DNA from 4 places in the Streptomyces sp. NPDC025833 genome. Region 1 is predicted to be linked to each of the others. Evidence: riboswitches for the same ligand, from Rfam matches in the RefSeq annotation. Region 1 holds a riboswitch; each other region holds the start of a gene.
What was found. Region 1 has a riboswitch for cyclic di-AMP ahead of ACZ4K2_RS31010 (C40 family peptidase). Riboswitches for the same ligand answer to the same signal wherever they lie in the genome.
Positions count from the first base shown of each region.

Region 2: linked by a shared signal. The riboswitch ahead of ACZ4K2_RS25170 (M23 family metallopeptidase) and the one ahead of ACZ4K2_RS31010 (C40 family peptidase) in region 1 are both predicted to bind cyclic di-AMP.
Region 3: linked by a shared signal. The riboswitch ahead of ACZ4K2_RS15335 (M23 family metallopeptidase) and the one ahead of ACZ4K2_RS31010 (C40 family peptidase) in region 1 are both predicted to bind cyclic di-AMP.
Region 4: linked by a shared signal. The riboswitch ahead of ACZ4K2_RS13920 (transglycosylase SLT domain-containing protein) and the one ahead of ACZ4K2_RS31010 (C40 family peptidase) in region 1 are both predicted to bind cyclic di-AMP.

Region 1 is NZ_JBVHNF010000020.1:112,828-118,633, forward strand. Features, by position in the region: gene ACZ4K2_RS31000 (helix-turn-helix domain-containing protein) at 1-17, opposite strand, end outside; gene ACZ4K2_RS31005 (ATP-binding protein) at 230-688, shown strand; gene ACZ4K2_RS31010 (C40 family peptidase) at 1,458-1,931, opposite strand; cyclic di-AMP (ydaO/yuaA leader) riboswitch at 1,936-2,155, opposite strand; gene ACZ4K2_RS31015 (hypothetical protein) at 2,507-2,812, opposite strand; partial or broken gene ACZ4K2_RS31020 (ATP-dependent Clp protease proteolytic subunit) at 2,820-3,454, opposite strand; gene ACZ4K2_RS31025 (urease subunit gamma) at 3,806-4,108, shown strand; gene ACZ4K2_RS31030 (urease subunit beta) at 4,120-4,431, shown strand; gene ACZ4K2_RS31035 (urease subunit alpha) at 4,424-5,806, shown strand, end outside.
Region 2 is NZ_JBVHNF010000014.1:116,823-122,628, reverse strand. Features, by position in the region: gene ACZ4K2_RS25180 (bifunctional acetate--CoA ligase family protein/GNAT family N-acetyltransferase) at 1-290, opposite strand, end outside; gene ACZ4K2_RS25175 (HPr family phosphocarrier protein) at 465-746, shown strand; gene ACZ4K2_RS25170 (M23 family metallopeptidase) at 907-1,662, opposite strand; cyclic di-AMP (ydaO/yuaA leader) riboswitch at 1,675-1,834, opposite strand; gene ACZ4K2_RS25165 (M16 family metallopeptidase) at 2,045-3,433, opposite strand; gene ACZ4K2_RS25160 (M16 family metallopeptidase) at 3,430-4,833, opposite strand; gene ACZ4K2_RS25155 (DNA gyrase/topoisomerase IV subunit A) at 5,151-5,806, shown strand, end outside.
Region 3 is NZ_JBVHNF010000008.1:18,189-23,994, reverse strand. Features, by position in the region: gene ACZ4K2_RS15350 (MarR family winged helix-turn-helix transcriptional regulator) at 72-599, opposite strand; gene ACZ4K2_RS15345 (dihydrofolate reductase family protein) at 731-1,864, shown strand; tRNA gene ACZ4K2_RS15340 (tRNA-Met) at 1,920-1,993, opposite strand; cyclic di-AMP (ydaO/yuaA leader) riboswitch at 2,304-2,470, shown strand; gene ACZ4K2_RS15335 (M23 family metallopeptidase) at 2,480-3,547, shown strand; gene ACZ4K2_RS15330 (aldo/keto reductase) at 3,617-4,561, shown strand; gene ACZ4K2_RS15325 (PrsW family intramembrane metalloprotease) at 4,578-5,806, opposite strand, start outside.
Region 4 is NZ_JBVHNF010000007.1:114,987-120,792, reverse strand. Features, by position in the region: gene ACZ4K2_RS13930 (LolA family protein) at 1-1,249, opposite strand, end outside; gene ACZ4K2_RS13925 (polyprenyl synthetase family protein) at 1,693-2,703, opposite strand; cyclic di-AMP (ydaO/yuaA leader) riboswitch at 3,296-3,467, shown strand; gene ACZ4K2_RS13920 (transglycosylase SLT domain-containing protein) at 3,473-3,955, shown strand; gene ACZ4K2_RS13915 (HAD family hydrolase) at 3,982-4,809, opposite strand; gene fahA (fumarylacetoacetase) at 5,080-5,806, shown strand, end outside.

The DNA of each region.
Region 1 (5,806 bases):
GCCGGACCGTTCTGCATGGGTTTCTCCTTACTCCTTCCGGGCCGCCCAAATACGGTTTCACGGCGCACAGTTCACCGCTTCGAGCGACAGATATATGCATATCCAGGTGGATCACCCCCGTGACCGGGCCGGTGATGGCAGTCTGACGGGCAAGCACCAGTCCGGGACCGTACTCGAACTCTCCGCCGTATGTCGGACCGCGGTCCCGTGGGAAAGGGACGACGTCGCCATGGCAGATCATCTGGAAGCATCCGTTACTCTGCCGAGCGATCCCGCCTCGGTCTCCGCCGCCCGTTCCTACGTCGTGGGCACCCTCGTGGAGTGGGGCCTGGCGGCGGACACCGACGTGGCCGACACCGTCCGGCTCATCGTCTCCGAACTCGCCACCAACGCCGTGCAGCACACCCTGGGCCAGTCCCCCACCTTCACGGTCGACATCGCGCTGCACCAGGACGCGCACCTGCGCATCGGTGTCACGGACAGCCATCCCCGGTTCCCGAAGAGACTTCCGGCGGCCGTCCAGCAGGACAACGGCCGCGGCATGGTCATCATCCGCTGCCTGACCGCGGAGTGGGGCGGCAGGCTCCGCATCCGCCCCACCCGGGAGGGCGGCAAGACCGTCTCGATCGAACTCCCCTGGACCATCCCGGCCGCGCCGGTCCCGGCGGGACGGCCGCGGAAACCGTGAAGGGCACGGCGGGGGCCGGGGCGAGGGGCCGGGTGGCGCACGTGAGGTTCGCTCGGGCGATGGACCACGTCATGAACCGGTGATGATGCTCGCGGCGGCCTCCCGGGCGGGGCGGCGGGGGCCCGGGCGGAGCGGGTGAGGCGTGGCCGACCGGCTCGCGCGGGCCTGGGCCGCAGGGCGCCGGCGTCCGTCGCCCACCGGGCCGGCCGGGCCCGTCTCGTCGGCGTCGCGCGAGGGCTCGGCAGGGGCGCCCTGTCCGGGCTGACGGCCTTGGGCGTCGTGCCGCGCGGTGTCCGGGCTTCCCGCGGCTGCCGGCGATGGGGTGGGGCCTGGGGCCGCTCGCCCGTCCAGGGGCTCGGGGAGGGCGCCGGGAGGGCCTGCGGGCCGATGGGCCCGGCCGGGCCCCGCAGGGCTCAGGGGCCGCTGCTGCGCCGCGTGCCCGCGGCAGCGATTGCGCGGCGGCCTCCGGCGTCGTGCCGCGCGGTGTCCGGCCCGTGTGGCTGCCGGCGGTGGGGCAGGGCCCGGGACCGTCCGGTGAGGGCGGTGGACCGTCCAGGGGCCGTGCGGGGGATCGGGGAGGGCCTCGGCGGGGCCGGGGGCCGATGGGGTCGGCCCGGGGCCCCGCCGGTCACCGGTGTCGTCGGCGCCGTTCACGCTGATCGGGTGCGCCGGTGCCGGGCCGCCCACGGGCTCCGGGCGGGTACCGGAACGGCGCCTACGGCCCGGGCGCGGCCCCGCTGCTGGAGCCGCTCCCCGGGCCGGGGCCGGGTCAGCTGACCCGGCCGTACCAGACGCTCTTCGTCCAGATCTTCTGGAGGCGCACCACGTCCCCCGTCTTGGGCGCGTGCCAGATCTTTCCGCGGCCGGCGTAGATGCCGACGTGGTAGACGCTGGAGCCCGAGTGGAAGAAGACCAGGTCGCCCGCCTTGCGGTTGCCGGCGGAGATGTGGTGGGTCCTGTTGTACTGCTGGGCGGCGGTGCGCGGCAGTGTCTTGCCCGCCTTCTTGAACGAGTAGAGCGTCAGCCCCGAGCAGTCGAACCTGCGCGGCCCGCTGGCCCCCCACGAGTACGGGGCACCCTTCTTCGACGCCGCGACGTTGAGCGCCTTCGAGGCGATGGTGGCGGCCGAGGCGTCGCCGGCCAGGCCGGGCACCGCGATCGAGCCGCCCACGGCGGCGATGGTCAGGGCCGAGGCCGTGCCGGCCCGGGCCATCAGCGACGGGACACGATTGAGCGCAGTCATGCGCAACCCTTCGTCAGCCGCCTGTGAAGGATGACCTGTCGGATTCGGGCTGGCGAAGTTGCCCGGCCGTGTTGCCACGGCTTCACCCCAAGGGCTGCTCGGAGCGTCGGCCCGACCGTGCGAACAGTCGGACATCCGTTCCGGCGACCCGTCTTGCTCGGGTCCTCCACTCCTGCCGATCCACTTCCGTCGACCGGTCATCCGGGCGGCGGCAGGATTCGGCGTCCGCCCGGACCGCCCCGCCGCGGTGGCGGGGGCTTGTCGTCAGACACGGATCTTGACTCACGACAGTCCGAAAATCCCAACGGAATCGGGGATTTGTGGGGTTACTCACCACTCACCCTTTCGGGTGGACACTGCTCCGTTCGAGCACCCGTCAGAACCCGTACGTGGCCCCGGACCTGGGAAGAAATGCCCCGGAACGAGGCCTCGACCGGTGCCCCGCGCAACTCGGGAGCCCGCGAAGGGGACCGAGATGTACACCGGTCGGGCGTACGTCGTTCGGGCCGTTTCGCAGCCGGTCCGAACGGCGCGTGTCGACGCGGGGGTCCGGGCCGGCCGCACGGGCGTCCGCCTCAGCCGCCGCCGTCCGGCGGGAGCGCGACGCGAGCGGTCCGGCGGTCGCCGTCCAGCACCCGCAGCGCCCGTGCCAGCGTGCCCCCGTCCAGCTCCGTCTCGCCCCGCCGGTGCATCAGTTCCAGCGCGTCCCTCAGCTCCGCGGCCTTGCGGACGAGGGCCTGGGCCGCCCGCAGGCCGCCGTAGGTGTCCCCGTGCCGGGCGGGATTGATGCGGCCCAGCAGGTCGGCCGCCTCCAGGTATCGGTCGATCAACTCGCCCTCGGCCCGGGTCAGGGCGGGCAGCGGCGGCAGCTCCGGCAGCACGGGCGGCTCACCTCGCGCCCGGTGCGCCGGGCGTGTCCCGGCGGCTGGGCACGATGCCGTCCACCAGGCCGTACGCGAGGGCCCCGGGGGCGTCCAGGATCAGGTCGCGCTCCAGGTCCTCGTGCACCTGCCCGGCCGTGCGCCCCGTGTGCCGGGAGAGCATCCCCTCCAGCGCCGTCCGCATCCGGGACAGTTCCCCGGCCCGGAGGAGGAGGTCGTCGGGCTGCCCGCGCACCGGTTCCGGCAGGGCCGGCTGTGCGAGCACGACGCGGGCGCCCGGCAGGGCGAACCGCTTGCCCGGGGCGCCGGCCGCGACCAGCACCGCGGCCGGGCCGGCCGCCTGCCCGAGGCAGTAGGTCGCCACGTCGCAGCTCACGTACCGCATCGTGTCGTAGACCGTCGTCATGGCGTCGAACGAACCGCCCGGGGCGTTGACGTACAGCGTGATGTCCCGGTCCGGAGCGGCGTGTTCCAGGGAATGAGCTGGGCGGTCGCATCGCTCGCCGCCGCGTCGTCGACCGGGGTGCCGAGGAAGACGATCCGGTCCTCGAAGAGCTTCGCGTACGGATCGAGGGTGCGCACGGCGGCCCCCGTGCGCTCGGTGAACTCGGGCAGGACGTGGCGGGCGGACGGTCGGGTCATGGGCATGGACATGCGCCGAACAGGTCGTCAGTTCCGTTTCACGGATGGGGGGAGAGCGGTTCAGTCCCGCGCGAACGGCAGCGTTTCGGGATCGCCGCGGAGCACCGCAGGCCGGACGCCCCCTAGCCGCTCGTCTCTGGGGGAGCCCATCGGAGGGTCATGCGCCGCCCAAACTCTGGTTAACGTCGTTGAAACTTGCACGCTCCAGTCTGCCGATCACCGCCACCAGGTGTTTTTCTGCCCGGATTGAGGTCGTACCGGGGATTTGTCTGTGTGTTACACCTATCCCCGTCGCGGTGGCTGCGGCACCCGGATCCCGCACGGTCCGGAGCGAGAACTGTGAGGTGGGACGTGCAACTGACCCCGCACGAACAAGAGCGGCTGCTCATTCACGTGGCGGCTGACGTCGCGGAGAAACGACGGGCCCGCGGGCTCCGGCTCAATCACCCCGAAGCGGTCGCCCTCATCACGTCGCACATCCTGGAGGGCGCGCGGGACGGCCGTACCGTCGCCGAGCTGATGGCCTCCGGCCGCAAGATCCTGACCAGGGACGACGTCATGGACGGGGTGTCGGAGATGATCCACGACGTCCAGGTCGAGGCCACCTTCCCGGACGGCACCAAGCTCGTCACCGTCCACGAGCCGATCATCTGAGGGCGCGCACCATGATTCCCGGAGAGTTCCTCTTCGCCGACGACCCCGTCGCCCTCAACGCCGGTCGCGAGGTCACCCGTCTGACCGTACTGAACGCCGCCGACCGCCCCGTGCAGGTCGGTTCCCACTACCACTTCGCCGAAGCCAACCCCGGCCTGGAGTTCGACCGCGCCGCCGCCCGCGGCAGGCGGCTGAACGTCGCCGCCGGCACCGCCGTGCGCTTCGAGCCCGGCATCCCCGTGGAGATCGAACTCGTGCCGCTGACCGGCGCCCGGATCGTGCCCGGCCTGCGCGGCGAGACCGGAGGTGCCCTCGATGCCTGAGATCTCCCGCGGCGCGTACGCCGACCTGTTCGGGCCCACCGCCGGCGACCGCATCCGGCTCGCCGACACCGACCTGCTGATCGAGATCGAGGAGGACCGCTCCGCGGGCCCCGGCGGCTCCGGCGACGAGGCCGTCTTCGGCGGCGGCAAGGTCATCCGCGAGTCCATGGGCCAGTCCCGGGCCACCCGGGCCGAGGGCACCCCCGACACCGTGATCACCGGCGCCGTCGTCGTCGACCACTGGGGCATCGTCAAGGCCGACGTCGGCATCCGCGACGGCCGGATCACCGCCCTCGGCAAGGCCGGCAACCCCGACACCATGGACGGCGTCCACCCCGACCTGGTCATCGGCCCCGAGACGGAGATCATCGCGGGCAACGGGCGCATCCTGACCGCGGGCGCCATCGACGCCCACGTCCACTTCATCTGCCCCCAGGTCGCCGACGAGGCACTGGCCTCCGGCATCACCACCCTGGTCGGCGGCGGCACCGGCCCCGCCGAGGGCTCCAAGGCCACCACCGTCACCCCCGGCCCCTGGCACCTCGCCCGGATGCTGGAGGCGATGGAGGCCTACCCGGTGAACGTCGGCTTCCTCGGCAAGGGCAACACCGTCAGCCACGAGGCGATGCTCTCCCAGATCCGCGGCGGCGCCGTCGGGCTCAAGCTGCACGAGGACTGGGGCTCCACCCCGGCCGTCATCGACGCCGCGCTCACCGTCGCCGACCGGACCGGCATCCAGGTCGCCATCCACACGGACACCCTGAACGAGGCGGGCTTCGTCGGCGACACGCTCGCCGCGATCGCGGGCCGGGGCATCCACTCGTACCACACCGAGGGCGCGGGCGGCGGGCACGCCCCCGACATCATGACCGTGGTCTCGCAGGCCAACGTCCTGCCCAGCTCCACCAACCCGACCCGGCCGTTCACCGTCAACACCGCCGAGGAACACCTCGACATGCTGATGGTGTGCCACCACCTGAACCCGGCCGTCCCCGAGGACCTGGCGTTCGCCGAGTCCCGGATCCGGCCCTCCACCATCGGCGCGGAGGACATCCTCCACGACCTCGGCGCGATCTCGATCATCTCCTCCGACTCCCAGGCCATGGGCCGCGTCGGCGAGGTCGTCCTGCGCACCTGGCAGACCGCCCACGTCATGAAGCGCCGGCGGGGGGCGCTGCCCGGCGACGGCAGCGCGGACAACCACCGGGTGCGGCGCTACGTCGCCAAGTACACGATCAATCCCGCGCTGGCCCAGGGGCTCGCCGCCGAGATCGGCTCCGTCGAGACCGGCAAGCTGGCCGACCTGGTGCTGTGGGAGCCCGCGTTCTTCGGCGTCAAGCCGCTGCTCGTGATCAAGGGCGGCCAGATCGCCTAC
Region 2 (5,806 bases), on a different contig from region 1:
CGTACGGTGGCGATGAACTCGCCGCCGATGGTGGCGGCGAGCCCCACCCGGTCCACGAAGTCGTGGTGTGTGAAGCGGTGAACGTCCTTGGCGGAGAGCCGTGGGTACGGTGCGAAGAAGCGGTAGTACTTCGACTCGTCCGAGACCTGTTCGTAGAAACTGACGAGGCGGTCGGCGTCGTCGGCCGTGATGGGCCTGATGCGTGCGGTGCCGCCGTCGCGCAGCACCACGTCCGCCTCCCAGTGGGCGGGGTACTGGTGCCGGTCCTGCCGGTCCGCCGAGGTCTGCATGGGCCCCAGAGTACGGCGCGCGCCGGTGTGCGGCGCGAACCGTGCCGGGCCCGGCGGGCGGCCGGGCCGGGGCCGCCGTACGGCACACCGGGCCGGTCCGGAGATCCGGCCCGGGCACGCTTCACGATGTGGGAAACTGGTCTAGACAACCTGAGCACTGAAGGGCAGCATCACATGGCTGAGCGCCGCGTCAACGTCGGCTGGGCCGAGGGTCTCCACGCCCGCCCCGCCTCCCTCTTCGTCCGAGCCGCCACGGCCACCGGCGTCCCGGTGACGATCGCCAAGGCCGGGGGCGACCCCGTCAACGCGGCCTCCATGCTGGCCGTCCTGGGCCTGGGCGCGAAGGGTGGCGAGGAGATCGTCCTCGCCTCCGAGGCCGAGGGCGCGGACGCCGCCCTGGACCGTCTGGCCAAGCTGGTCTCCGAGGGCCTGGACGAGCTGCCCGAGACCGTCTGAGCAGCACCGGGAGCCGCGCCGTCCGTACCGGGCGGCGCGGCTCCCGCGTTCTCCGGCCGGCCGGACCGCCCTTTCCGGCGCTCCCGGCCCGGTGCGGACATGGCGCAGGCCCCGGCTCGGTGAGCCGGGGCCTGCGCCATGTCCGTGTGCCGCGCGCGGGTCAGATGTGCACGCCGTGGTTGCGGAGGTAGGCGACGGGGTCGATGTCGGAGCCGTAGTCGGGGCCGGTCCGCGCCTCGAAGTGCAGGTGCGGGCCGGTGACGTTGCCGGTGGCGCCGGAGAGGCCGATCTGCTGGCCCGGGACGACCTGCTGGCCCGCCGTGACACCGATCGAGGACAGGTGCCCGTACTGGGTGTACAGGCCGTCGGCCATCCGGATGACGACCTGGTTGCCGTACGCGCCGCCCCAGCCCGTGGAGACGACCGTGCCGGAACCCACCGCGTGGACGGTGGTGCCGCTGGCCGCGTGGAAATCGATGCCGGTGTGCGAACCGGAGGACCACAGGGAGCTGCCGGCCTGGTAGGCCGTCGAGACGTAGGACTGCGCGACGGGGGCGACAAAGGTGTTCAGCCGCTTGCGCTCGGCCGCGCGGGCGGCACGGGCCTCGGCCGCGCGGATCTCCTCGGCCCGCTCGGCGGCCGCCTTCGCCGCGGCCTCCTCGGCCGCCTGCTCGTCGGCGGCCTGCTGCTGGGCGGCGGCCTGCGCGTCGATCTGCTCGGCCACGTCGTCGCTCGCGGCGAGGACCGGAAGGAGGCCGGTCTGCTCCGCGGGGTTCGCCGCGGCATGCGCCGGGGAGGCGGCGAGGGTGCCGATCACACCGGTGGTGGTGAGGGCCGCGATGCCGGCCGCCTGAGCGGTCGTCCGCTTGACCCGGCCGGGCTTGCGGTGCTTCCCGGTGGCGCGCGTGAACGCCATGAAGTGACTGGTCCTTTCCTTCCCTCTCGCCTACCGGGTTAGCTGACGGGTTCGGAGCAGGAAGGTCTCCTACGGGCCCCCTCGCTTCCGCGCGGGCGCCCGATTCACCCCAGGGACGGTGGGTCCCCGGCTCCCCTGGCTCGCGCCTACGGGGACTCGGCGATGGCTGTCCGGTGCCGCGGGTGCGGCGCACTGCCTGACGGACAGCCTGGAAGACGCTAAGCGGGCGTGCTTTCGATCCTCAAACAGATCCGGCCTTTTGTAGCGCATCCCACAGGGCAGACAGGCAACCTCCGCCCCAAAACGGGCATCTGGGGAAGCGAGTGGAACGGCAGGGGCCCTGACGGACCGTAGGTCGTCAGGGCCCCTCGCGCACGGTCCGTCACTCGGCCGCGACCACGGTCACCTCACCGATGCCGAGCGCCTCCACCGGCGCCTTGATCTGCGCGGCGTCACCGACGAGGACCGTCACCAGGCGGTCCACCGGGAAGGCGTTCACCACGGCCGCGGTGGCCTCCACCGTGCCCGTGGCGGCCAGCTGCCGGTACAGCGTCGCCTGGAAGTCGTCGGGCAGGTGCTGCTCGACCTGGTCGGCCAGCGTGCTCGCGACGGCCAGCGCCGTCTCGTACTTGAGCGGCGCCACACCGACGAGGTTCTGCACGGCGACGTCCCGCTCGGCGTCGGTCAGGCCCTCCGCCGCGACGGTGCGCAGCACCTTCCACAGGTCGTCCAGCGCCGGGCCCGTGTTGGGGGTGTCCACGGAGCCGCTGATGGCGAGCATCGAGGCGCCCGTGCCGTCCGGCGCGGACCGCAGGACCTGGCCGAAGGACCGCACGCCGTAGGTGTAGCCCTTCTCCTCGCGCAGCACGCGGTCCAGGCGCGAGGTGAGCGTGCCGCCGAGGCAGTACGTGCCGAGCACCTGGGCGGGCCACACGCGGTCGTGCCGGTCGGGGCCGACCCGGCCGATGAGGAGCTGCGTCTGGACGGCGCCGGGCCGGTCCACGATGACCACGCGCCCGGTGTCCTCGGCGGTCACCGGGGGCACCGGACGGGGCTCGCCCGGGGTGCCGGTCCAGGCGCCCAGCGTCTCGCCGAGCAGGGCGTCGAGGTCGATGCCGGTGAGGTCGCCGACGACCACCGCGGTGGCCGTGGCGGGCCGCACGTGGCGGTCGTAGAACGCGCGCACGGCCGCCGCGTCGACCTTCTCGACCGTCTCCTCGGTGCCCTGGCGCGGACGCGACATGCGCGAGGCGGCCGGGAACAGCTCCTTGGACAGCTCCTTGGCGGCCCGGCGGGCGGGGTTGGCCAGCTCGTGCGGGATCTCGTCCAGGCGGTTGCGCACCAGCCGCTCGACCTCGCTCTCGGCGAAGGCGGGCGCGCGCAGCGCGTCGGCCAGCAGGCCGAGGCCCTTGGCCAGCCGGGAGGCCGGGACCTCCAGGCTGAGCCGGACGCCGGGGTGGTCGGCGTGTGCGTCGAGGGTGGCCCCCGCGCGCTCCAGTTCCGCGGCGAACTCCTCGGCGGAGTGCCGGTCGGTGCCCTCCGAGAAGGCCCGCGCCATGATCGTGGCGACGCCGTCCAGGCCGGCCGGTTCGGCGTCCAGGGGGGCGTCCAGCAGCACCTCGACGGCCACGACCTGCTGGCCGGGGCGGTGGCAGCGCAGCACCGTCAGGCCGTTGTCCAGCGTGCCGCGCTCGGGGGCCGGGAACGCCCACGGCCTGGCCTCGCCCGGCTGCGGCTGGGGGTGGAACTCCATGGTGGCGAGCTCGGTCACTTGGCCGTCTCCTCGTTCTCGGTCTCGTCGCGGCCCGCCTCTACGGTGGCTTCCCGCTCCGGGTCGTCGGGGACCCCGGCGTCCTCGGCGGACTCCGGGGACTTCGGCTCGTAGACGAGGACCGCGCGGTTGTCGGGCCGCAGGCGCGCCGCGGCGATCTCCCGGACCTCCTCCGGGGTGACCTCGAGGACGCGCTTCACCGCGGTCAGGGCGAGCTGCGGGTCGCCGAACAGGACGGCGTACCGGCACAGTTCGTCGGCGCGGCCGGCCACCGTGCCGAGCCGGTCCAGCCACTCGCGCTCGAGCTGCGCCTGGGCCCGCTCCATCTCCTCGGGCGTGGGGCCCTCCTCGGCGAACCGGGCCAGCTCCTCGTCGATGGCGGTCTCGATGACCGGCACCTCGACGTCACCGGAGGTCTTCACGTCCAGCCAGCCCATGGAGGGCGCGCCGGCCAGGCGCAGCAGGCCGAAGCCGGCGGCGACGGCCGTGCGGTCGCGGCGCACCAGCCGGTTGTACAGCCGGGAGGACTCGCCGCCGCCGAGGACGGTCAGGGCGAGGTCGGCCGCGTCGCACGCGCGCGTGCCGTCGTGCGGGAGCCGGTAGGCGGCCATCAGGGCACGCGCCGGGACCTCCTCGACGACGACCTCGCGCTTCTGCCCGCCGATGACGTCCGGCAGCGAGCCGTCGCGGGGCGCGGGCTTGCCGTCGTGGGAGGCGATGGAGCCGAAGTACTTCTCGACCCAGGCGAGGGTCTGCTCGGGGTCGATGTCACCGACCACGGAGAGCACCGCGTTGTTCGGCGCGTAGTAGGTGCGGAAGAACCGGCGGGCGTCCTCCAGGGTGGCCGCGTCCAGGTCCGCCATCGAGCCGATCGGCGTGTGGTGGTACGGGTGGTCCTCCGGATAGGAGAGGGCGGTCAGCCTCTCGAAGGCGGTCCCGTACGGCACGTTGTCGTAGCGCTGGCGGCGCTCGTTCTTGACGACGTCCCGCTGGTTCTCCATGGACTCGTCGTCCAGGGCGGCCAGCAGCGAGCCCATGCGGTCGGCCTCCAGCCAGAGGGCGAGCTCCAGCTGGTGGGCGGGCATGGTCTCGAAGTAGTTGGTGCGCTCGAAGCTGGTGGTGCCGTTCAGCGAGCCGCCGGCGCCCTGCACCAGCTCGAAGTGCCCGTTGCCCTTGACCTGCCCGGAGCCCTGGAACATCAGGTGCTCGAAGAGGTGGGCCAGGCCGGTGCGCCCCTCGACCTCGTGGCGCGAGCCGACGTCGTACCAGAGGCAGACCGCCGCCACCGGGGTCAGGTGGTCCTCGGAGAGCACCACGCGCAGACCGTTGGCCAGGCGGTGCTCGGTCGCTGCCAGGCCCCCGGAGCCTGCCTCGGCCGTGGTCGTGTGACCCATGGGCATATACGTCCCTTCGCGAGCGGAGGCGGTTTCGAAACCGCGGTCTTCCTGCCGTTCCTGCCACTGTATGCAAAGCGTGCGGGGCCTCGGCGAAGTTCCCGCGGGCCGTACGCCCAGAGCGGATCGCGTAGCCTGCGTCCGGCCCACTCCGGACGTCCTCGGAGGCGCGGGGCGGGCCCGCGGCGACCGGGTCGCGGCCCGGGTTGTCGGTGCCGCGGTCCACAATGGACCGCGAGAGATCCGTGATTCGCTTCAGCAAGAGCGAGCCGGGGGGTGCGCGCCCCCTCGGCGAGCGACCAGATCAGGAGGAGCCGGCAGCGATGGCCCGCCGCAGCACGAAGACCCCGCCGCCCGACGATTCGTTCGAGGAGAGGATCCTCGACATCGACGTCGTGGACGAGATGCGTGGCTCCTACCTCGAGTACGCGTACTCGGTCATCTACTCGCGCGCCCTGCCGGACGCCCGTGACGGCCTCAAGCCGGTGCACCGCCGGATCGTCTACCAGATGAACGAGATGGGCCTGCGTCCCGAGCGTGCGTACGTGAAGTGCGCGCGTGTCGTCGGCGAGGTCATGGGCAAGCTGCACCCGCACGGCGACACGTCGATCTACGACGCCCTGGTGCGCATGGCGCAGCCGTTCTCCATGCGCGTGCCGCTCGTCGACGGCCACGGCAACTTCGGCTCCCTGGGCAACGACGACCCGCCGGCCGCCATGCGGTACACCGAGTGCCGGATGACCGAGGCGACGAGCCTGATGACCGAGTCGATCGACGAGGACACGGTCGACTTCGCGCCCAACTACGACGGCCAGGAGCAGGAGCCGGTGGCGCTGCCCGCCGCCTTCCCGAACCTGCTGGTCAACGGATCCTCGGGCATCGCGGTGGGCATGGCGACGAACATGCCCCCGCACAACCTGCGCGAGGTCATCGCCGCGGCCCGCCACCTGATCCGGTTCCCCAACGCCGATCTGGACGC
Region 3 (5,806 bases), on a different contig from region 1:
AAGATTTGAAGCACAACCGGAGCGTGACCCTATCCCATGCTTCAAAGTTGAATCAACAGTTCGTCCGGGGCTCATCCGGCCGCCTGGCCGGGGCAGGGGGCCGACCGCCGCCGCCACGGCACGTCCTCGGCGGCGGGGGCGTCCCCGTCGCCCTGCAGCCCGCGCGCGATCCCCGCGAAGATCTCCTCCAACTGCTCCACCTGCTGCGGGGTGATCCGGTCGAACAGCAGGGCGCGCACCGTCTCGACGTGCCCCGGTGCCGTACGCTCCAGAACCGCCGTGCCCGCGTCGGTCAGCACCGCGAGCGAGCCGCGCCTGTCCCGGTCGCAGTTCTCCCGGCGCACCAGGCCGTCCCGCTCCAGCCGGGTCACCGCGTACGTCAGCCGGCTGCGCGTGATCTTCAGCGTCTCGGCCAGGTCGGTCATGCGCAGCCGCCGGCCGGGCGCGTCGGAGAGGTTGGCCAGCACCGAGTAGAACAGGTGCGGCATGCCGCCCTCCTGCTGGAGCTGCCGGTCGATCGCGTCCTCCAGGAGGCGGGAGGCGGCGATGTAGGCGCGCCAGGCGCGCTGCTCCTCGGGGCTGAGCCAGCGGGTCGTCATGCGGCCAGTGTAGGTTTGTTTCAAACTTGAACCAAGCCGGTCACACCGCCCGGTGATCCACCCTTTCCGCCGCCGGCCCCCCGCCGGCCGACCGCTCCCGCGGCCGGCCGCCTCCGGAAGAGAGAGTGCCGATGCCCCTGCCGTACGTGCTGCTGTCCGCCGCCGTCTCCCTCGACGGCTACCTGGACGACACCGGCCCCGAACGGCTCCTGCTGTCCGGCCCGGCCGACTTCGACCGCGTCGACGCGGAGCGGGCCCTCGCCGACGCCGTCCTCGTCGGCGCCGGCACGATCCGTGCCGACGACCCCCGGCTGCTGGTGAACTCCGCCGAGCGGCGCGCTGCCCGGCGCGCGGAGGGCCGGCCGGAGTACCCGCTGAAGGTCGCCGTCACCGGCTCCGGCGACCTCGATCCGGACGCCCGCTTCTGGCACACCGGCGGCGAGAAGGCCGTCTACACGACCGACGGGGGTGCGGAGCGGGCCGCCCGCCGCCTCGGGCACGCCGCCGACGTCGTCCCCCTCGGCCCCGCCCTGGACTGGCGCGCCCTGCTGGAGCACCTGCACGACGTGCGCGGGGTCGGGCGGCTGATGGTCGAGGGCGGCGGCACGGTCCACACCCAGCTCCTGCGGCAGGGGCTCGCCGACGAGCTCCAACTGGTCCTCGCCCCGCTGTTCGTCGGCGACCCCGCGGCGCCCCGGCTGTTCGGGCCGGGCGGCTACCAGGGCGGACGGCTGCGGCTGCTCGACACCCGGCGGATCGAGGACGTCGTCCTGGTCCGCTACGCGCCCACCGCCCCCGGCACGGGCACGGTCCCCGTCGCCGCCGACCGCCACTGGCTGCGCACCGCGTGCCGCCTCGCGGCGCTCTGCCCGCCTTCGGGGACGGCGTTCAGCGTGGGCGCGGTCGTGGTCGCCGCGGACGGCACGGAGCTGGCCCGCGGCCACTCGCGCGAGGGCGGCGACCCCGTGGTGCACGCCGAGGAGGCGGCCCTCGCGAAGATCGACGCGGCGGACCCGCGGCTGGCCGGTGCCACGGTCTACAGCAGTCTCGAACCCTGTGCCCGCCGTGCCTCCCGCCCCGCCCCCTGCGCCGAGCTGATCCTGCGGGCCGGGGTGCGCCGGGTGGTCACCGCCTGGCGCGAACCCGACACGTTCGTGGCCGGCGCCGACGGCACGGGACTCCTGACCGCCGCCGGGGTCCGGGTCGTCGTCCTGCCCGAACTGGAGGCCCTCGCCAAGGCGCCCAACGCCCACCTGCCGGACTGAACGCGAAAACACCCGGGGCCCGGAATCCAATGGATTCCGGGCCCCGGGCCTTCAGTAGCGGGGACAGGATTTGAACCTGCGACCTCTGGGTTATGAGCCCAGCGAGCTACCGAGCTGCTCCACCCCGCGTCGTTGTGTGACCAGCATACGTCATCCGCGGGGCGCTCCGCACATCGGTTTCCCCGGCCCCCGAGAACCGTGACTTTGGGTGACCAGTCGAGCGCCGTACGCATCACCGCTGAGTCACCATCAAAACCGTCGGTGACTACTGAACGCTTCCATGCCGCGGTCAACTCGCCCTTTTTGGCGGAGTAGTGGGTGATGGATCCGTCGCGGAAAACGTCGATGATCAAGCCGGACGGGCTTGGAAAGTCACTGGCGGGTCTATTAACGTTCGATAACGCAGCGCGGTCGTCCCAGCCGTCACCCGAGACGGCTCCGTGCGCATGCGCCTAATCCCGCAAGGGAGCCGGGGAACCACTACTTTGGGGTGAATCACGCGGATACGGCCGTGAACTCGCGGAGTCCACGACCGGTATACGCGCGTAGGAGACCTTCCTGCTCCGAACCCGTCAGCTAACCCGGTAGGCGGAGGAAGGAAAGGAGTACGCCCGCGTGGCGTCCAACCGGCCTGTTCCCGAAGCCCCGTTCACCCCGGCCCAGCGCGAGCCCGACACCTTCGGCTACGGCGCCTACCGCGCCGAGGAGGGGCCCTGGGAGGAATGGAATCCCACCGAGGACTCCGTCACCCCGGTCCGCGGCCGGCACCGCGTCGCCAAGCAGCGCGGCGGCTTCGCGCGCAGCTCCACCGTCCTCGGCGTCGGCGTGATCGCCGCGGTCGGCGCGGGCGGCATGGCGAGCGCCAACACCGGCAAGCCGCCGGTCTCCCTCACCCTGCCCGACCTGCCCTCCGTCGGCTCGCTCCTCGGTGACGAGGCCGAGCAGGCCCCCGAGGCCGTGGCCACCACGCTCAGCACCGTCGCCGTGGACTCCGCCGCCGACGACGCGCGGTCCGGCGACGCCGGCGAGACCCTGCGCAACCGGATCATGGCCCAGGCCGAGCAGCAGCAGGGCCAGGCCGAGAGCAGGGCCACCGCCGCCGCGTTCGCCGCCGCCCGCAAGCAGAGCGCCGACGCGGCCGCCGAAGCGGAGCGGGCCGCCGCCGTCCAGGCCGCCGCCGCGAAGGAGAAGGCGGAGGCCGCCGCCGAGAAGGCCGAGGCCGAGGCGAAGCGGAAGGCGGCGGCGGCGGCCGAGGCGAAGCGGCTGGCGGAGCTGGCCAAGCAGTACGCGCTGCCGACCTCCGCCTACACGCTCACCTCGACGTTCGGCCAGGCCGGTTCGATGTGGTCCTCCGGCCACCACACCGGCCTCGACTTCGCCGCCCCCACGGGCACCCTGATCAAGGCCGTCCACGGCGGCACGATCACCGAGGCGGGCTGGGCCGGGGCCTACGGCTACCGGACGATCCTCACCCTGGACGACGGCACCGAGGTGTGGTTCTGCCACCAGTCCTCGATCAACGTCTCCGCCGGCCAGCGGGTCGCCACCGGCGAGGTCATCGGCCGCGTCGGCGCCACCGGCAACGTCACCGGCCCCCACCTGCACCTGGAGGTCCACCCGGGCGGCCAGCCCTCCGGCATCGACCCGATGGCGTGGCTGCGCGACAAGGGCCTCAACCCCTGATCCGCCTCCTCGGCGAACCCGGCGCCGGCGACGGGATGCGATCGTCCCCCGCCGGCGTTGACGTGACGTATGACGTCACTTCGTGAACTCGGCACTTCCGACCTCGAGGTCTTCCCGCTGTCGCTCGGCGGCAACGTGTTCGGCTGGACCGCCGACGAGCAGGCCTCCTTCGCCGTCCTCGACGCCTACGCGGCGGCGGGCGGCAACTTCATCGACACCGCCGACTCCTACACCGCCTGGATCGAGGGCAACCAGGGCGGCGAGTCGGAGACGATCATCGGCAGGTGGGTCAAGGCGCGCGGCAACCGCGCCGACGTCGTCATCGCGACCAAGGTCGGCCAGCACCCGGACCACCAGGGGCTGTCCGCCGCCACCATCAAGGCGGCCGCCGACGCCTCCCTGCGCCGCCTGGGCACCGACCACATCGACCTCTACTACACCCACTTCGACCAGCCCGAGGTGCCCGTCGAGGAGATCATCGGCGCGCTGGACGAGCTGGTGAAGGCCGGAAAGGTCCGGCACATCGCCGCCTCCAACATCACCGCGGAGCGCCTGGAGGAGTCCCTCGACTTCTCCGACCGCGAGGGACTCGCCCGCTACGTCGCCCTCCAGCCGCACTACAACCTGGTCTCCCGCGACACCTACGAGGGCCCCTTGCAGGACCTCGTCGCCCGCGAGGGCCTGTCCGCCGTCCCGTACTTCGCGCTCGCCGCCGGCTTCCTCACCGGCAAGTACCGGCCCGGCGCGACCGTCGACAGCGCCCGCGCCGGCCGGGCCCGGGAGTACGCGGAGTCCGAGCGCGGCCCGCGGGTCCTCGCGGCACTGGACGAGGTCGCCGCGGCCCACGAGGCCCCGGTCGCCACGGTCGCCCTCGCCTGGCTGGCCGCCCAGCCGACGGTCATCGCCCCCATCGCCTCGGCGCGCACCGTGGAACAGCTCCCGGCGCTGCTGGGCGTGGCGGACCTGAAGCTGACCGGCACCGAGGTCGCCAGGCTGACGGAGGCGTCGGCCTGACCCGCCCGCACCGGCCCTAGGACCGGTACGGGTTGTAGGGGGCGTACGGCGTGTACGGCGCCACCGGGCGGCCGTACGCCTGCCAGGGCCCCACGGGCACCGGCCCCCCGTACCCCGGCCGGACCGGTGCGGCCGTCCGCGCGGCGTACTCCAGGGCCGGCCGGGCCAGGTCCCGGCGCCGCCACAGCTCGTCCAGCAGCTCCCGCTCCCGGACGACGAAGTCGGCCCCGGCCCGGCCCGCGCGGCCGCGCCGCCGCAGGAAGGCGAGCGAGGTGGCGCACCTCTCGTAGCGCGCCACCTCCCGGGCCGCCGGGCGCCCGGCGTGGTGCCGGGCGTAGTCCCGGGCCATCCGCCGCGCCCGCATCGAGCCCAGGGCGAACGGTTCGGCCGGCCCCAGCCACCCGGCCAGCACGTAGGCCGGCAGCTCCGCGCGCACGATCCGCAGCTCCCGCTGCCGGGACCAGACCGCCAGCCAGGTCAGCAGCCCGAACGCCGGCACCATGAAGCCGCCGTACACGGCGAAGAAGCCGTACTGGCCGAAGGTCGCGGAACCGTTCCACAGGGCGTGCATGCCCATCGCGAGGAGCAGTCCGCCGGCCGGCAGCAGTACGCGCCGCACGTGCTGCCGGTCCGCGGACAGCGCGGCGGTGCCGAAGCCGATGCCGGTGAGGACGGTGAACAGGGGATGCGCGAACGGGGACATCACGATGCGCACGAAGAAGGTGGCGGCGGTGACGGAGGCGATGCCGCGGTCGCCGGTGAGCTGGTCGGTGCCGAAGGCCGTGCCGAGGTAGAGGATGTTCTCGGTGAACGCGAACCCGGTCGCGGTGACCCCCGCGAGCACCACGCCGTCCACGACCCCGGTGAAGTCGCGCCTGCGGAAGAGGAACACCAGCAGCACGGCGGCGGCCTTGGCGGACTCCTCCACGACCGGAGCTATCACGGTGGCGCCGAGCGTGTCGGCGCCGGCCGGATCCGCGGTCGAGGTGGCGATCCACCTGGTCGCGAAGCTGTTCGCCACGATGGCTATCAGCGCCGCCGCGCAGGCCCCCCAGGCGAAGGCGAAGACCAGGTTCCGCCAGGGGCCCGGCTCCACCCGGTCCAGCCACCGGAACGCGGCGACCAGCCACGGCACCGGCAGCACCGCCAGGCCGAGCCCGACGAGGAAGCCCTCCGTGCCGGTCTGCCGCCGGACGAGCGCGAGGATGACCAGGCCCGACAGCGCCAGCAGGGAGCTCAGCGCCC
Region 4 (5,806 bases), on a different contig from region 1:
CCGCGTCGGCCGCCTTCACCAGGGCGTCCTTGGTCACCGCGCCGGCGTACACCTTGCCGTCCTCGGTGATCAGGGCGTTGACCAGGCGCGTGGAGAAGACCGTGCCCTTGCCGAACTTCCCGGAGACCGAGTCGCCGAGGGAGCCCAGGAAGCCGCCGAGGTCGCCGCCCCGGGAACCGGTGGGCAGGCCGCCCTTCGCCCCGCTGTCGAAGGTGGCGATGGACGTCCAGCCCTCGCCGAGCACCTTCGTGCCCCGCCCGTCACCGGGGAGGCCCTCCATGCCCTTGCCACCGCCGGGAAACCCTTCCATGCCCTTGCCGCCGCCGGGACGGTCGCCGCGTCCCGGGGTGTGCTCGGGCGCCTTGGCGGCGTCGTCCCCCTCGGTGACCTTGGCGCCCTTGGGCGGGGTGAAGTCGAAGGTGGAGGCGGCCGGCCGGGCGAAGGAGACCCGGGTGAAGCCCGCGTCGACCACGGCGGCACCGCCGCTCTTCGGGGTCAGCGTGAACTTCAGCGGCAGGCCCGTCCGCGCGTCCACCGCGATGCTGATCGCGCCGACCGTGCTGTCGGACTGCCGGGGCCGGATCAGCAGCTTGTAGGCGTCGCGTCCGGCGACCTGCGCGGTGCCGTCGACGGTGACGGACGTGGTGTCGTCCACCGCCTTCAGGGCCTCGTCGGCGAAGTCCTTGGGCGTGGCCGGGGGTTGGGCCTCGCGGTTCTTGCCGGTGGCGGCCCCGGTCGAGTGGTAGACCTCGTTGCTCCTGCTGTCGTAGCCCCAGACGTCCTTGCCGTCGTGGACGAGGCTGTACTCGGCGCCGCTCTCCAGCAGCGACAGCTTCTGCCGGTCGGGGCCGTCGGCGGCGACGCGCAGGGTGTGGGTGCCGGACAACAGCCCGGTGAGCTTGGACCGCGGGTCGGCGGAGGACCCGTCGCCGGCGCCGCCGCCCGCCCCCGGGACCAGGCCGTCGCCCAGACCGCCGAGGTCGGGCAGGCCGAGGTCGGTGCTGATCTTCACGGTGCCGGACAGCCGCTGCACGTCCGACCTGGCCATCTTCTCGATGAGCTGCTGCGTGCTGATCTTCGGCAGGTCGGGGTCGCCGGAGTCGGCGAGCGCCGGGACGAGCCCGATCGTGGCCGCCGCCACCCCCACCACCGCGACCGGCACGGCGTACCGTGCGGCCTTGCGCCGTCCGGAGCCCGGGTCCTCGTCCCGCGCGGCGCCCACTGCGTCGTCGGATTCGTACGGTGCCATGTGTGCCTTACCTCCGTCGTCGGCGGCGGCTGTTCTCACGCTGGTCCACCTGAGCCGCCATTCTCACCCGAATCGGTGAGGAGTGGTGATTTCCGTGATTCCCATATGACCAAATCGGCCGCGCGGACGCGTCAGCCCTCGGAGGCAACTCGGTGTACGACTGCGGTATGACACAGGGCGACGGCGCCCTACCTCTACCCGTAGGGGTCGTGCGGGACGGTACCGCCATATGGGTGTGCGCCCGGGGCGGGAGAGGTGCGCGCGGTGGGGGCGTGCCCCGGTGGTCGGTGAGACGCGCGGTGAGGGGCGTACGCCCGGGCTCCGCGGCGCGCTGGGGGCTCGGCGGAGCGTCACGGGCCGGTGGAGCGTCACGGGCTCGGCGGGACGTGCGATGAGGGGGCGCGGTGGGAGGGCGCCGGGGGCGCGGGCCGCGCCCGGCCGGGTCAGCCGGCGCGGTGGACCACCGCGTCGCACAGTTCCACCAGCGCTGCCTTGGCGTCGCACTCGCGCAGCGGGGCCAGTACGGCCCGCGCCTCCTGCGCGTAGCGGACCGTGTCCCGGCGGGCCTGCTCCAGCGCGGGGTGCGCGCGCAGGCCGGCCAGCGCCTCGGCGAGCCGGGCGTCGTCGGTGAGATCGGAGGCCAGCAGTTCGCACAGCGCGACGTCCTCGGCCAGCCCCAGCTTGGCCGCCCGCTCGCGCAGCCGGAGCACCGGCAGGGTCGGGATGCCCTCGCGCAGGTCGGTGCCCGGGGTCTTGCCGGACTCGTGGGAGTCGGAGGCGATGTCCAGTACGTCGTCCGCGAGCTGGAAGGCGACCCCGAGCCGCTCGCCGTACTGGGTGAGCACGTCGACGACCGTCTCGTCGGCGCCGGACATCATCGCGCCGAACCGGCAGGCCACCGCCACCAGGGAGCCCGTCTTGCCGGCGAGCACGTCCAGGTAGTGCTCGACCGGGTCACGCCCGTCCGAGGGACCCGCGGTCTCCAGGATCTGGCCGGTGACCAGCCGTTCGAACGCCAAGGCCTGCACCCGGACCGCCTCCGGGCCGAGGTCGGCGAGGATCTGGGAGGCGCGGGCGAAGAGGAAGTCCCCGGTGAGGACCGCGACGGAGTTGCCCCAGCGCGCGTTGGCGCTGTCCACGCCGCGGCGGACGGCCGCCTCGTCCATGACGTCGTCGTGGTAGAGCGTCGCCAGGTGGGTCAGCTCCACGACCACCGCCGACGGCACGATGCCCGGCGCGTAGGGGTCGCCGAACTGGGCCGCGAGCATCACCAGCAGTGGCCGGAATCGTTTCCCGCCCGCACGGACCAAGTGCTGCGCGGCCTCCGTGATGAACGGGACCTCGCTCTTGGTGGCATCGAGCAAGCCTTCCTCGACAGCCGTCAATCCGGCCTGGACATCGGCTTCCAGAGCCTGGTCCCGCACGCTCAGCCCGAACGGCCCGACGACGGTCACGAGGGGTCTCCTGTCTGCTGGTGTCTGCTGGCGATTACACGGTTTGTCGATAGGTCGCTGCCATCACTCAAGTCAGCGTATCCGGTCCTGTTTCGATCACCGATAGCGCCCACCGGTCCAGCCTGGGCGGTATCGGACCAGGACCGGCATGGTTTTGATCACATAGTAAGAACGGACATTTACCGACTTAACAGTAATCCGGGCACTGTGTCGCCACCTCTCCGCACCCTTTTCGGCCCACCGGCCCCTGTCGATCGACGCGAGACCGGTGAGCGTCGCGCCGCGGATTCCATCACCACGCGGACTTCGGGCCCGAATCCCACTCATCCCTCATGTCTGAATTAGCGTATTTTGCTATTTCGTGAGTTGGGTCACTCTCCCCGTCGTCACGGACGGCCCGCCGAAACCCCTCCATCTTCGCGCCCCGTAAGCGAGTTGAGGGTTGGCGATCGCAAAGGATCAAGCACCCCATACGCTGTCGATCAAGGTCAAATCGCACGTTGTGTGAAACCGGCCCTTGTTCCCGGCATGTGCTCTCGCATACGTTCCGGGCCGTCGGGCGGACGCCGAATCCTGCCGCCGCCCGCATACCCATCCACGAACTCATTCGCACGGCAGGAGCGGGGGACCCAGGTAAGTCGCCGGTCCGGACGGCATTCGCCGCCCGGGACGGCTCGGGGTGAAGCCGTGCCTCCTTCGGGGCACGGCCGGGCACCTCCCCGCCCGAACCCGACAGCTCACCTCGCAGGCGCCGGAGAGGAACACCGCCATGCCTGCAGCCGTTCAGCCCCGCCGTACCCGGAACACCCGCCTCGTCCGCACCCTGGCCGCCGCCGGCACCGGTGCCGCCGTCCTCGCCCTGCCGGTCGTCGGCGCGACCAGCGCCTCCGCCGCCCCCACCGGCACCACGACGGCCGTGTCCGCCGGGTACACGAACAACCTCGACGGCTGGATCCGCCAGTCGCTCGCGATCATGGCCGAGAAGCGCATCCCGGGCACCTACAACGGCATCTACCGCAACGTCATGCGGGAGTCGTCGGGCAACCCCTCGGCCATCAACCTCTGGGACTCCAACGCCGCCAAGGGCATCCCGTCCAAGGGACTGCTCCAGGTCATCGACCCGACGTTCAACGCGTACCACGTCGCCGGAACGTCCTTCAACATCTACGACCCGGTCGCGAACATCACCGCCGCCTGCAACTACGCGGCCGCCCGGTACGGCTCGATCGACAACGTGTCCAGCGCGTACTGACGGCCGGCGGGCCGGCCTGACGGGAGCTACCGGAAGGCCGGCCGGTCGGACGGGAACAGTCTTTCGAGGACGACGGCGATGCCGTCGTCCTCGTTGGACAAGGTGACCTCGTCGGCCACCGCCTTGAGTTCGGGGTGCGCGTTGGCCATGGCGACACCCCGCCCGGCCCAGTCGAACATCGGGACGTCGTTGGGCATGTCGCCGAAGGCCAGCGCCCGTTCCGCGCCGATCCCGAGCCGCTCGGCGGCCAGGGCGAGCCCGGTCGCCTTCGTCACCCCGCTCGGTTGCAGCTCCACGGTGCCCGGCCCCGACATGGTGACCGTGGCCAGCGAATCCACCACCGAGCGCGCCACGGCCGCCAGCTCGTCGTCGGACAGGACGGCGTGCCGCAGCAGGACCTTGCTGATGGGGCGGCGCCACAGGTCGTCGCGGCGGCCGACCCGCACCGCGGGCAGCGACGGGTGGGGCATCCGGTAGCCGGGCTCGATGAGGGTGAGCCCGTCCACGCCGTCCTGGTCGACCGCCGCGTAGACCTGCCCCACCTCCGCCTCGATCTTGCCGAGCGCGGCCTCCGCCAGCCCCCGGTCCAGCCGGACGGACCACACCAGGCGGTCCGTCCCGGCGTCGTAGACCTGCGCCCCCTGACCGCACACCGCCGGCCCCGTGCAGCCGAGGGCCGCGAGGAGCGGCCGCACCCGGGGAGCCGGCCGCCCGGTCACCACCAGGTGCCGGGCACCGGCGCGCGCCACCCGCGCGAGCGCGGCGAGCGACCGGTCGGAGACGGTGTCGTCGCCGCGCAGCAGCGTCCCGTCCAGGTCGGTGGCGATCAGTGCATATGCCGGGGAGGGGTCCATGATCAGAGAATACGGACACCTCGCCCGGCCGACTCACCGGTCTTTCCCCATACTTACGTGCTGTTCGCCCCCAAGTGCCCCTCGGCCGAGCCCCGATGACGACCAGTTCCGCGTGCGGAAGGGGGAATCGGCCGGGAGCCGCCGCGCGGGCGACCTGCCGAGGACAGCGGGAGGCACTGCCCAAGACACGTGGGACAGCCGTAACGTGTGCCGCGACCACATGGAACGCACTGCCATGCATGGCCCCGGATGAGAGTGAGGCAGCACCCCATGCCCCCCTTCGACGTCCCCGAGGATGATCCCTTCGGCCCGCACAACCTCCCCTACGGCGTGTTCACGCCCTCCGGCGGCACGGAGCGGAGGATCGGCGTCCGACTCGGGAACCACGTCCTCGACGCGGGCGCCACGGCCGCGGCGCTCGGCTCGCCCCACCGGGAGCTGCTCGCCCGGCCGACCCTCAACCCGCTGCTGGCGGCCGGCCGCACCACCTGGTCGGAGGTGCGCGGCGCCGTCACGTCCTGGGTCACCGACCCGGCGCACCGCGAGACGGTGGAGCCGTTCTTCCACCCCCTGTCCGAGGTGGCCCTCCACCTGCCCTTCGAAGTGGCGGACTACGTCGACTTCTACGCCTCGGAGCACCACGCCCGCAACGTCGGCCAGATCTTCCGCCCCGACGCCGAGGACTCCCTCACCCCCAACTGGAAGCACCTGCCGATCGGTTACCACGGCCGCTCCGGCACCGTGGTCGTCTCGGGCACGGACGTCGTACGGCCCTCCGGGCAGCGCAAGGGACCGGCCGACCCCGCACCCGTCTTCGGTCCGTCGGTCCGGCTCGACATCGAGGCCGAGGTCGGCTTCGTCGTGGGCGTGCCGTCGCGGCTGGGCAGCCCGGTCGCGCTGGACGGCTTCCGGGACCACGTCTTCGGGCTGTGCCTGCTGAACGACTGGTCAGCGCGGGACGTCCAGGCCTGGGAGTACGTCCCCCTGGGCCCGTTCC